2 regions of the Kribbella sp. NPDC026611 genome follow, and region 2 is predicted to be linked to the other one. Evidence: riboswitches for the same ligand, from Rfam matches in the RefSeq annotation. Region 2 holds a riboswitch; the other holds the start of a gene.
The links. A riboswitch is a leader RNA that binds a small molecule or an ion and turns the genes downstream of it on or off. The one in region 2 is predicted to bind S-adenosylmethionine.

Region 1 (5,923 bases), on a different contig from region 2:
GTCGCGAAGCGGCAGCCGAGGCCAGCGGCGGTCGTGAAGGGCATGTCGTCGGGGAGGCGGACGAGGTTGACCTGGGCGTACGGGATGGCTACGTATTCGGCGTACGAGCCCCAGTAGTTGAAGCCGGGCTGGAGCTGGTTCGGGCAGACCTGGTGGTTGCCGGAGAGGCACTGCTCGCACCTGCCGCAGGCACAGATGAAGGGCGTCGTGACGCGGTCGCCTACCGACCAGCCGCTCACTCCCGCACCCAAGGCGGCGATGGTGCCCGCGAGTTCGTGGCCGGGGACGTGCGGGAGGACGATGTCGGGGTCGTGGCCCATCCAGCCGTGCCAGTCGCTGCGGCAGAGTCCGGTGGCCTCGACCTTCAGGACCACCGAACCCTCGGCCACCGCCGGTTCCGGAACCGAGCGAACCTCCGGCAGTTCGCCGTACTTCGTTACGACAACGGCACGCATGCCCGCATCGTAGGTCAGCCGCCGGCGACCGCGGGGATGATCGAGACCTGGCCGCCGTCCTTGATCTCGGTCTGCAGGCCGGAGGCGAAGCGGACGTCGTCGTCGTTCACGTAGACGTTGACGAAGCGGCGCAGTTCACCGGACTCGTCCAGGACGCGGGCCTTGATGCCGGGGTACGACGTGTCGAGGGAGTCCAGCACCTCGGTCAGCGTCGTGCCCTCGGCGGACACCTCGGACGCGCCCTGGGTGTACGGGCGCAGGATGGTCGGGACGCGGACGCTCACACTCACTGCAGGCCTGCCTTCACGAAGGCGTCGTACGACGCGGGGATGGTCACCTTCGGGCCGACCCGGTCTGCCACGGCGTCGAGCGTCTTCAGCCCGTCGCCGGAGTTGATGATCACGGTCTCGGCCTCGGGGTCGAGCTGCCCGGTCGCGATCAGCTTTTTCAGCGTCGCGACGGTCACCCCGCCAGCGGTCTCGGCGAAGATGCCCTCGGTCCGCGCCAGCAACTGGATGCCCTCGATGACCTCTTCGTCGCTGACGTCCTCGATCGCACCGTTGGTACGGCGGGCAACGTCCAGCACGTAAGGCCCGTCGGCCGGGTTCCCGATCGCGAGCGACTTCGCGATGGTGTCCGGCTTGACCGGCTTCACCACGTCGTGCCCGTCCCGGAAAGCCTGCGCCACCGGCGAGCACCCGGTCGCCTGCGCGCCGTACACCTTGTAGTCGGTGGCGTCGACCAGCCCGAGCTTGCCCAGCTCGGTGAAGCCCTTGTCGATCTTGGTCAGCTGCGACCCGGATGCGACCGGTACGACGATCTGCTCCGGCAGCCGCCAGCCGAGCTGCTCGGCGATCTCGAAGGCCAGCGTCTTCGAGCCTTCGGAGTAGTACGGCCGGACGTTGACGTTCACGAACGCCCAGCCCTCCTCCTCACCGGCGATCTCGGAGGCGAGCTTGTTCACGTCGTCGTAGTTGCCGTCGACGGCGACCAGCGTCCCGCCGTACACCGCGGTGGTGATGATCTTGGGCCGCTCGAGGTCCTGCGGAATGAAGACCACCGAGCGGATGCCGGCCCGCGCGGCCGCGGCTGCGACGGCGTTGGCCAGGTTGCCCGTCGAGGGGCAGGCGAAGACCTTCATGCCCAGCTCGCGGGTCGCGCTCAGCGCGGAGGCGACCACCCGGTCCTTGAAGGAGTGCGTCGGGTTGCCGGAGTCGTCCTTCACCCACAGCTTGCGCAGCCCGAGCTCGCGGGCCAGGTTGCCGGCGTCGACGAGCCGCGTGTACCCCGGCTCGGTGTTCGGGAAGCTCGCCACGTCGACCGGGACGGGGAGCAGCGGCTGGTACCGCCAGATGTTCTTCGGACCGGCCTCGATCTGCTCGCGGGTGATCGCCGGGTACTCGTACCCGACCTCGAGCGGACCGAAGCACTCCATACAGGCGTAGAACGGACCGAGCGGCGACTTCGCCCCACAGGCGCGACAGCTCAGGTGCGTACCGTTGCCGAAGGCACCTTCACGGATGGTGTGGGTGGCGGTCTGGCTCATGAGTGAGGTTCCCCTCTCATCTTCCCCGGGAGCCGGATCTCGGCGCGGGACGGATTTGGCACCGTTCCCTCGTTTTCGGCCCGGACGGGCGTACGACGGGGAGGGTTGCCGGGACGTCAACGGGCCGTTTCCCTCAGTCCCTCTGGATGAGCTGCCCCCGAGATTACCCAATCGGGTCCATATTGTGTCCTACGTTCCCACCATCCGAGACGCGCGATCTCAACCCGGACCCGATGGTCATCGGGTGAATCAGCCCGTGCCCAGGGCTACCTCAGGCGATGCGTGGCTCCCGGCGTGTGCGTGGGCAGCGCCTTGCGTGGGCCGAAGCGCGGGTGGCCGATCCCTGCCATCTCGATCAGCCGCTGCACGCGGAACCGATGCCCGCGGTACGGCTCGATCAGCTCGGCGCAGCCGTCGTCGTCCAGCTCCTCGCCGATCAAGGCGTAGGACACGTTGCGCGACACGTGATAGTCCGCGAAGGAGAACGCGTCCGCGTCGCCATGCGCCCGCTGCCGCACCTCAGCCGCCGTCCACACGCCCACCCCGGGCAGCGACCGCAGCCGCTGCTCGACCTCGGCACCGTCAGTCAACTCAAGCGTCCGCTCCAGCGCCTTCGCCCGCGTCGCCGCTGTCACGACCACCCGCGACCGCCGGTTTTCAACGCCGGCCCGCAGCCACATCCACGACGGGATCAGCCGCCACTCCTCCGGCGCCGGCGGCACCATCATCGGCCGCCCCGCAGGTCCACCCGGCCCCGGCGCGGGCTCGCCGTACGTCCGCAGCAGCACCCGCCAGGCCCGGAACGCCTCCTTGCCGGTCACCACCTGCTCGATCCCCGCGGCCGCCATCGCCTCGAACACCGCCCGCGACCGCGGCACCCGCAGATGCGGGAACCGCCGCGCCGCATCCACCAGCACCCTGTGCTCCGGCAGCGGCTCGAACCCGTCCCAGCTGTCCAGCTCCCCCAGCAGCTCCGGCACCCCGTCCAGCGCCCAGCCCGCGCCCGGTCCCCACGCCTCTGCCTCGACAGCTCCGGCGTACGGCGTCAACCGCAGCAGCACCGGCCCCTCCGGCGTCCGGGTCGCCCGCCACACCGTCCGCCGGCCGGCATCGAACACGTACGCCGGGTCGCCGGGCCCCTTACGCAACCCACCGATCACCGACTGCGGATCGACAACCCGCCCAGGCCGCCAGACCCGCACTCGCGAACTCACCCGCCAAGTCTTACCCACCGCGCCGACAAATCTCATACTGAGGTGCATGACGGCCTGGCAGCGGGTCAAACTCATCGGCAACTTCGTCAACCTCTCGACGCTCGCCGGCTTCCTGGTGTGCGCGCTCGGCCGCGCCACCCTGACCCGCGGCCCGCGCGGCCTGTTCTTCGCGAACGGCTACAAGCTCGGCTTTCCGGTCGCCGGCGCTTTCACCATCGGCAACGTGGTTCTCAGCAAACACGACCGCTCGTACTTCGACGACGCGCACCTCGTCCGGCACGAGGAGCGCCACTCCTGGCAGTACTTCTGCCTGCTCGGTCTCCCGATGCTCCCGCTGTACGTCGTCGCCGTGGTCGTCTCGTTCCTGCTCACCGGCGACACCGCCTCTCGCAACCCGTTCGAGCGGCTCGCCAGTCTCAAGGAGGGCGGGTACGTCGAACGCCCGATCCAGCCGCTCGGCAAGACCGTGACGCAGGCGTTCAGCGCGCTGAGATCGCGTCCGAAAGGGCCGTGAGCACGGTCACGACACCACTGGGGTCGTCCACCACGATGTCCGCCGCGTCGATCAGCTCGGTGGCGTCGGACGACCGCGTAGCGACCAGCACTGCGCGGAGACCGGTCTTGCGCTGCTCGTCGATCGCCCGGTACGCCGCCAAGTCGCCCAGGTCGTCACCGGCGTACAGGATCGAGCGCGCGCCGGTCGACTCGAGCAGGCGGGCGATCGCGACGCCCTTGTCGATACCGGGTGGTCGCAACTCGAGCACGAAGTTGCCCGGCTCCAGCCGTAGCTCGGTCTCCTCCGCCAGCGCCGTCAGAGGGCCACGCAGCAGCTCCAGCGCACCGGCCGGGTCCTCCAGCCGCCGCGTGTGCACAGCCAGCGAGCTGTCCTTGTCCTCCACGAACGCATCCGGTACGCCGACCTCGCGCAACAGGCCCGGCAACCTGTCACGAGCTGTCGCCACCCCAGCTGGTACGGGCGCGCTCGTCACCTTGCCGGTGGCAGCGTCCCAGCGCTCCAGACCGTAGTGGCCTAGCACGACGAGACTCTCCAGGCCGGGGTGCCTGCTCACACCGGACAGCTCAGTAGCCACCAACGCCGGCCGACCGGTGACGATGGCCACCTGCCGCACCGAGCGGGCCAGCCGGGCCAGGGCGTCCAGCGCGCCTTCTACCGGACGGGACCTGGCCGGATCCTCGACCAGCGGGGACAGCACGCCGTCGAAGTCCGACGAGATGACCGCGGTGGCCGGGTCGGAGACGATCGCCGCCCAGCCCTCGTGGCCGGCGTCCGTCTGGATGATCGGGGTACTCATCCGGCGTAATCCGAGGTGAGGATCACCGTCAGGCGGTCCTTCTTCATGTTGTCCAGCGCCTGCTTGCTCCGGGGGACGCCGAGGTCGCGGGCGAGCTGGTTGGCGGCATCCAGCATCCCGGGCGGGTAGTACACCGTGCTCTCGGCGACCTTGCCGTGCCAGTTGTCGACGCCGGCGACGGTCCAGCCGGCCTGCTTCGCGCGGCCGGCGACCTCGTCGGCCATGCCCTTGCGCGGCGTGTTGTTGTAGATCTCGATCGCGGGCCGCTCCTCCGCCGGGATGGTCACCGGGTTGGAGGCCGGCGGGTTCGGCGGTTGAGTGGTGTGCTCGGTGGTCTGCGGCGCCTGCGTGGGTTCGCTGGACGGGGGCTGGGTGGTCGGGGCAGTCGTCGGGGCAGTCGTCGGGGCGCTGGTCGACTTCGACGGCCGCGGGATGCTCGCGCCGACCGTCGACGGGCCGGTCGTCGGCTTCACGCTCGGCTTCGGCGTACCCGAACCGGACGTCTCCTTCGCCTCACTGTCGTGCCCGCGGGTCCCGAACAGCACCAGCAACCCGGCCAGGATCGCGACCACAGCGGCCACGGCGACGAGGGACGACAAGACCTGACCCTGGTCGCCCTGAGGGCGTGCAGTCACCCGGGACGCCCTACGGCGGGACATGCTCAGACCTCGATGCCCAGACGACGGGCCGAGCGGGCGCGCTGGCGGGCCGCGCGGAGGCGGCGCAGGCGCTTGACCAGCAGCGGGTCGTGCGCGAGGGCCTCCGGCCGGTCGATCAGCGCGTTCAGCACCTGGTAGTAACGGGTCGCCGACATCTGGAACTGGTCCCGGATCGCCTGCTCCTTGGCGCCGGCGTACTTCCACCAGTGCCGCTCGAAGGCGAGGATCTGCCCGTCGCGATCGGAGAGTCCCGCGGCCGGCGGCACAGCTTCGGCGGGGCCGGAAGAGCTGGCGTTGGCGCTGTCCATCTGCTGCTGACTCCTGTGCGGTCGGTGATCGTCCGTCCGGCTGCCACTCTACGTGCCGAACAACACCAATGTCATTCACCGCTCAGCCGACACGGTGCGTGTCGCTGACGAGGCAGCCGACCTACGTGGGATGGCGCGCGGCCACCACAGCCGACCTTAACCAACTCTGGCAGGATTCTGAGAGTGACCTCAACTCTCTCAGATCGGGGTGGTGGGGTGGGGAAGGAATCCAGCTCAGCGGCGCTGGTGGCGGAGCTGCAGGACCGGATCCGGGCCGTGGACCCGCTGGTCAACGCGATCTGCACGCCGAACCCCGCCGCCCTCACCGAAGCGGCCCGCCTCGACACGGAGCGTGACGAAGGTCGCGTTCGTGGCCCGCTGCACGGCGTACCGATCCTGGTGAAGGACAACATCGACACCGCGGACCT
Region 2 (5,923 bases):
GCCTGAACGCTTCTGCGAAGCACGCGGACTTCTTCGTGGGCCTGTCCACAGTCACTGACCCCACGGCGTCGTACGTCGTCTCCGCATCAGGCGAGGCTCGTGCGCTGCCCGAGCTGGTCCGTGGCTCGGCTGCCTACACCCCGCCTGTGGTGTCGGTGGAGCGACGAGTCGCTGGGGCGGTGCCCTACTTCCTGATCACCCGGTCCGACCTGGACTTCAACACGCCGCGTCCGACCCTCATGTGGGGGTACGGCGGCTTCCGCATCCCGGTGCAGGCCGACTACCGCCCCGGCTGGCCCGCGTGGCTCGCAGCCGGGGGAGTGCTGGTCATCACCAACCTGCGCGGCGGCGGTGAGTACGGCAGCGAGTGGCACGACGCGGGCCGGCTCAAGAACAAGCAGAACGTGTTCGACGACTTCATCGCGGTCGCTTCGCATCTGCAGGAGACCGGAGTCACCACCGCGGACCAGCTGGCCATCCACGGCCGCAGTAACGGCGGACTGCTCATCGGAGCGGTCATGACCCAGCGGCCGGACCTCTTCAAGGTCGCACTGCCCGGCGTCGGTGTGCTGGACATGCTGCGCTTCCACAAGTTCACCGTGGGCGCTGCGTGGGCCTCCGACTACGGGACGCCGGACGACCCCGACCAGTTCGAGGACCTGCTCGCGTACTCGCCACTGCATCGCGTAGTGGACGGGACGGCGTACCCGGCGACGCTGGCCGTCACTGGTGACCACGACGACCGCGTGGTGCCGTTGCACAGCCACAAGTACATCGCTGCGTTGCAGCACGCCCAGTCCGCGGATGCGCCGATCCTGACCCGGGTCGAGGTCAACACCGGCCACGGCTTCGGCAAGCCCGCCGCGATGGTCGCGTCGGAGTGGGCGGACCTCCTGGCGTTCGCGGCCCATCACACCGGACTGCAGGTGCCGTAGCCGATCGGTATTTTGCCGGATGCCTGCTCGCGGCGGCCGCTGGTGGACTCGAGGTCTCACCACCCCCCCCGCGAGCAGGAGGCAGTCTGATGACCGAGTCGCACGTCGTGCACATCCTGGACAAGCTGGGGTTCAGTACCCGCAGTCAGATCGCGACCTGGATCGCTCAGCGATGAATCGGTCGTCATTCCCGCGCCGGCGCTGCATGTCCGGCTCGGAAGTGAGGACGGCCTACAGGCATTGGCTGCTCACCTTCGTAGGCGTACTCCCGAGCAGTAGGAGGCTGGCGTCACCAGATGCGTGGCGCGTGCAGGTCCCGGGGGTCGTCGGACGGCTGACAGCCGTGCGCGGTCTCCGCGTACTCGGTGCGCGGGCCGCTGGCGGCCAGCGTGCGTACGGCGTTGACGAGCCGGTCGACGTGCTCCCGCGTCGTGCCCAGGCCGAGGCTGGCGCGGACCGCCGTACCGTGCTCGGGTGCGCTGGTGAGGAGGTGGCCGACCAGGAGGTGGGCACAGAACTTGCCGTCGCGGACGCCGATGCCGTACTCGGCGCTCAGCGCGGCCGACACGAGCGTCGAGGTCAGACCGGCGATCGTGAAGCAGATGGTGCCGACGCGGTCCGCGTCCTCGCCGAAGATCGAGTACGTCGTGACGCCGTCGAGCTGGGCGAGGCCGGTCCGGAGGCGGGCGAGCAGGCTGCGCTCGTGCTGCTCGATCGCGTCGCGGTGCTGTGCGATCGCGGCGCAGGCGCTCGCCAGGGCAATGGCCCCGATGACGTTGGGAGAGCCACCCTCGTGACGCGCCGGGCCGGTCGCCCAGACCACGGTGTCGCTGGTGACCGCGTGGGTCGCGCCACCGCCGTACAGGTACGGGTCGGCGGCGTCGAGCCAGTCGGAGCGGCCGATCAGGGCGCCGGCGCCGTACGGGGCGTAGAGCTTGTGGCCGGAGAGCGCGACCCAGTCGACGTCCAGAGCGGCGATGTCGACCGGGCGGTGCGGTGCGAGCTGAGCGGCGTCGAGGCAGACGCGGGCGCCGTGGGCCTTCGCGACCTTGGCGATGTCGGCGATCGGGAAGATCTCGCCGGTGACGTTGGAGGCGCCGGTGATGACGACCAGCCGCGGGCCCTCAGGCGCCTCGCGCAGGGCGTCGGCGACGTTGGCCACGGCCTCCGTCTGACTGGTCGGTGCCTTGAGACGGACGGTCTGCTCGGCCGGCCAGGGGAGGAGGGCGGCGTGGTGCTCGGACTCGAACACGATGACGGTGGCGTCAGCCGGTACGGCATGGGCGAGCAGGTTGAGCGCGTCCGTCGTCTGCCGGGTGAAGACCACCTGGTCGTCCGCGCGCGCTCCGACGAAGGCATGCACCTCCGCGCGGGCCCGCTCGTACCACTGGGTGGTTATGCGCGACGCGTAGCCGTTGCCGCGGTGCACCGACGCGTACGACGGCAGCGCCGCCTCCACGCTGGCTCGGACTGACTCCAGACACGGCGCGCTGGCGCCGTGGTCGAAGTTGGCATAGTCCGTGACGCGCCCGTCGGCCAGCGGGACCAGCAGGTCCGCTCCGACGGTCGCGGGGATGCTGCCGGTCTTCAGCCGCGCCACGGTCGGCCGCGGGGTCGTCGTACTGGCAGGCTCGAGAATGGACAAGATCGACATGCTGTCGCTCCAGGAAGGTCCGCACTTGCCGATCGGGGTATCCGAACGGCCTGGTCCTCACCCGGGGCACCCCACCGCGGAGGAGGGTTGCCGTCCAGCTAGCCGGGGCTTGTCGCTGGCTCTCATGACCTGATGTAGAAGGTAACGAACGGGCCACGAGGACGCCAGTGGCTATCTCATGTGATGAGATGTCCCGACGCATCGTGGACACCTGAGGAGTTGGCATGACCTGGAAAGCACCCGACGTCGAGCGGCCGGACGGCTCGCTGACTGCGCCGGAGCGCTCCCTGCTGCAGGGGTACCTGGATTTCTACCGCACGACGTTGCTGGTCAAGTGCGCGGGGTTGACCGCCGAGCAGCTGGCGGAGCGGCCGTCGCCGCCGTCGAACCTCTCGCTGCTCGGCTTGATCCGGCACCTCACGAAGGTCGAGCGGATCTGGTTCCGGATCCACTTCGCGGCGGAGCCGGCCGAGCCGGTCTTTCCGCTGGCGCTGGGCAAGGACGCCGACTTCGAGCTGATCGACGCCGCCGAGGCCGAGACGGCGTACCACGCGCTGATCGCGGAGTGGAAGCTGTCCGACGGCGCGGCCGCCGGGCACTCGCTCGACGACCGCTTCACCTTCAGCGGCACGGAGTCGACGCTCCGGATGATCTACATCCACCTGATCGGCGAGTACGCCCGCCACTGCGGCCACGCCGACCTGGTACGTGAGCAACTCGACGGCACCACCGGCGCATAGGCTGCGCGTCGTGCCGTTCACCCTCGCCCATCCGGCGGCTGTGCTCCCGCTGGTCCGGCGACCGTTCGTCGCCTCGGCACTGGTCGCCGGGGCGGTGGCGCCGGACCTGCTGTACGTCGGCCCGATCTACCGCTTCGCGACGCAGACGATCAACGGCAACTTCACCATCACCTACACCCACAGGTTCACCTCGGCCCTGTGGCTCGACCCACTGATCGCCGTCGTCCTCCTGATCTACAACCTCCTCCTCAAACGCCCCCTGACCGCCCTGGCCCCAGCACGCCTGGCGGCCCGCCTCCCCGCAGCCCCTTCGCCAGGCCGCCTCCCCGCAGCCCCCTCGCCAGGCCGCCTCCCCGCAGCACCCTCGCCAGGTCGCCTGCCCGCAGCACCCTCGTCGGCCCGGCTAACCGCACCCCCTTCGGCCCGGTTCGCCCCGCCGGCCCACCCGCTCTCACCCCGGTGGCCTGCCCCGAGCATTCTGCTGTGGACCCTGGTGTCAGGGATCATCGGCGCGCTCACTCATGTGTTCTGGGATTCGTTCACCCACGGAGACGGCTACTTCGTCCAGCACTTCCCGGCCTTCTTCCGAGCACAGGTCCTCACCGGCTGGGACGTGAACCGCGTCCTCCAATACGTCAGCACCATCGCCGGCTGCCTCGTCCTCGCCATCTGGCTCTACCGCTGGTACCGCCGCACAACCCCCGCCCCAGTCACCCTCAGTGACCACCTACCCTCCTGGGCTCGGTGGGTCGTAGCAGCGGCTGGCGCCCTCCTCGCAGCAGCCGGCGCGGCGATCGAGCTGGCCCGCGCCGACGGCGATCTCGGCGGCGAAACCGTCGTACGCCTCGCCCTCTCCGGCCTCGTCTCCGGCGGTCTGGCCGCGCTCGGCTGGTACGTCGTGATCTGGCACCTGGCCCGGTTACGGAGGGGAGTGGCCACGCTGTGACGCTACGGATGGGGCAGTGTGATCGGCGTGTGACACGTGGGACTCAAGAGGTAATCGGGGTAGCCTGATCGATATGGCGACCCGCACGTCTTCCCCGGCGCGGGCGCAGAAGTCAGCAGCCAAGCGGCCGAGCACGGCCCGTTCGGCCGCTGGTGGACGCTCCCGTCCGTCCGGCGCCCAGAAGCGTGGGCAGAGCACGAAGCGCGGTGGAGCATCCGCTGCGCGAACGAGCACGCCCAAGAACAGCGGACCGGGCCCGTTTGCGGCCGCCATGATCGCTCTCGGTCGCGGCGTCGTGAAGATCTGGATCGGTATCGCGCACCTGCTCGGCAGCATGGTGCGGGGGATCGGCCACGGTGCCCGTGACCTCGATCCCGAGCACCGCCGCGACGGCGCCGGCCTGTTCCTGATCGGCCTCTCGGTGGTGGTCGCCGCCTCGATCTGGTGGGACCTGCCGGGGGCCGTGGGCAACGGCGTACGAACCGTCGTCGGCGGCAGCGTCGGCGTGATCGGCTGGGCCGTGCCGCTGCTCCTCATGGTCGCCGCTGTCCGCACGCTGCGTCACCCGGACCGCAACGGCCCGGCCGGACGACAGGTGATCGGCTGGACCGCCGTCCTGCTCGGCGTCCTCGGCCTGGTGCACATCGCCAACGGTCTGCCGCGGCCCAGCAACCCGGCCGACGGCCCGCTGCGGGGCGCCGGCGGCGCGATCGGGTACGTCGTCTCCTCGCTGCTCTCCGACCTGCTGACGGAGTACGTCGCTGCGCCGCTGCTGGTGCTGCTCTCGATCTTCGGCTTGCTGGTCATCACCGGCACGCCGGTCTACGCGATCCCGTTGCGGTTCCGCGCGGCGTTCGACGTACTGATGGGCCGGACTGCGCTGCCCGAGGACGCACCGTCCGTGATCGCTGCGCCGACCGACGACACGGTTCGGCTGACTCGCAAGGAGCGGCGCGCGAAGGCTGCGGCCGAGCTGGATGACGACGGTGACCCGACGGTCAAGCCGTACGACTCGCCGGTGCTCGAGGGCCGTGAGATCTCCAAGCGCGGCCGCAAGGCGAAGGCCACGCCGGTGCCGGACGAGGACGCGTACGACGTCGACGCCGAGGCCGCCGCGGGTGCTGCTGGGGGTGCTGGTGCTGGCGCGTCTCCTTCCAAGGCCGCCGATTCGCCGCCGATCGAGCCGCCGCCGCACACCCCGCTGCCGCAGCGGGTGGAGCAGTTGAGCCTCTCCGGCGACATCACGTACACGCTGCCGGACGGGCAGATGCTCAAGCCCGGTTCGGTGCACAAGGCCCGGACCAAGGCGTCCGACCAGGTCGTCGACCGGCTGACCGAGGTGTTCGAGCAGTTCGGCATCGACGCCCAGGTCACCGGCTACACCCGCGGCCCGACCGTCACGCGGTACGAGGTCGAGCTCGGCTCCGCGGTCAAGGTCGAGAAGGTCACCGCGCTGTCGAAGAACATCGCCTACGCGGTGGCATCGGCCGACGTACGGATCCTGTCGCCGATCCCGGGCAAGTCCGCGATCGGGATCGAGATCCCGAACACCGACAAGGAGATCGTCAGCCTCGGCGACGTGATCCGGTCCGCGACCGCGCGCAACGACCACCACCCGATGGTGGCCGGCCTGGGCAAGGACGTCGAG

Region 1: another riboswitch for S-adenosylmethionine. It lies ahead of thrC (threonine synthase); the one in region 2 lies ahead of AB0E69_RS17370 (aminotransferase class V-fold PLP-dependent enzyme).

What each region holds. Positions count from the first base shown of each region.
Region 1 is NZ_JBEZYC010000010.1:258,616-264,538, reverse strand. Features, by position in the region: gene AB0E69_RS34490 (zinc-dependent alcohol dehydrogenase family protein) at 1-455, opposite strand, end outside; gene AB0E69_RS34485 (ubiquitin-like small modifier protein 1) at 470-745, opposite strand; gene thrC (threonine synthase) at 742-2,001, opposite strand; SAM riboswitch class I at 2,015-2,154, opposite strand; gene AB0E69_RS34475 (DNA-3-methyladenine glycosylase 2 family protein) at 2,268-3,215, opposite strand; gene AB0E69_RS34470 (hypothetical protein) at 3,262-3,729, shown strand; gene otsB (trehalose-phosphatase) at 3,695-4,528, opposite strand; gene AB0E69_RS34460 (LytR C-terminal domain-containing protein) at 4,525-5,163, opposite strand; gene AB0E69_RS34455 (DUF3263 domain-containing protein) at 5,190-5,495, opposite strand; gene AB0E69_RS34450 (amidase) at 5,712-5,923, shown strand, end outside.
Region 2 is NZ_JBEZYC010000004.1:49,077-54,999, forward strand. Features, by position in the region: gene AB0E69_RS17365 (prolyl oligopeptidase family serine peptidase) at 1-935, shown strand, start outside; gene AB0E69_RS17370 (aminotransferase class V-fold PLP-dependent enzyme) at 1,225-2,589, opposite strand; SAM riboswitch class IV at 2,606-2,719, opposite strand; gene AB0E69_RS17375 (DinB family protein) at 2,814-3,329, shown strand; gene AB0E69_RS17380 (DUF4184 family protein) at 3,340-4,275, shown strand; gene AB0E69_RS17385 (DNA translocase FtsK 4TM domain-containing protein) at 4,349-5,923, shown strand, end outside.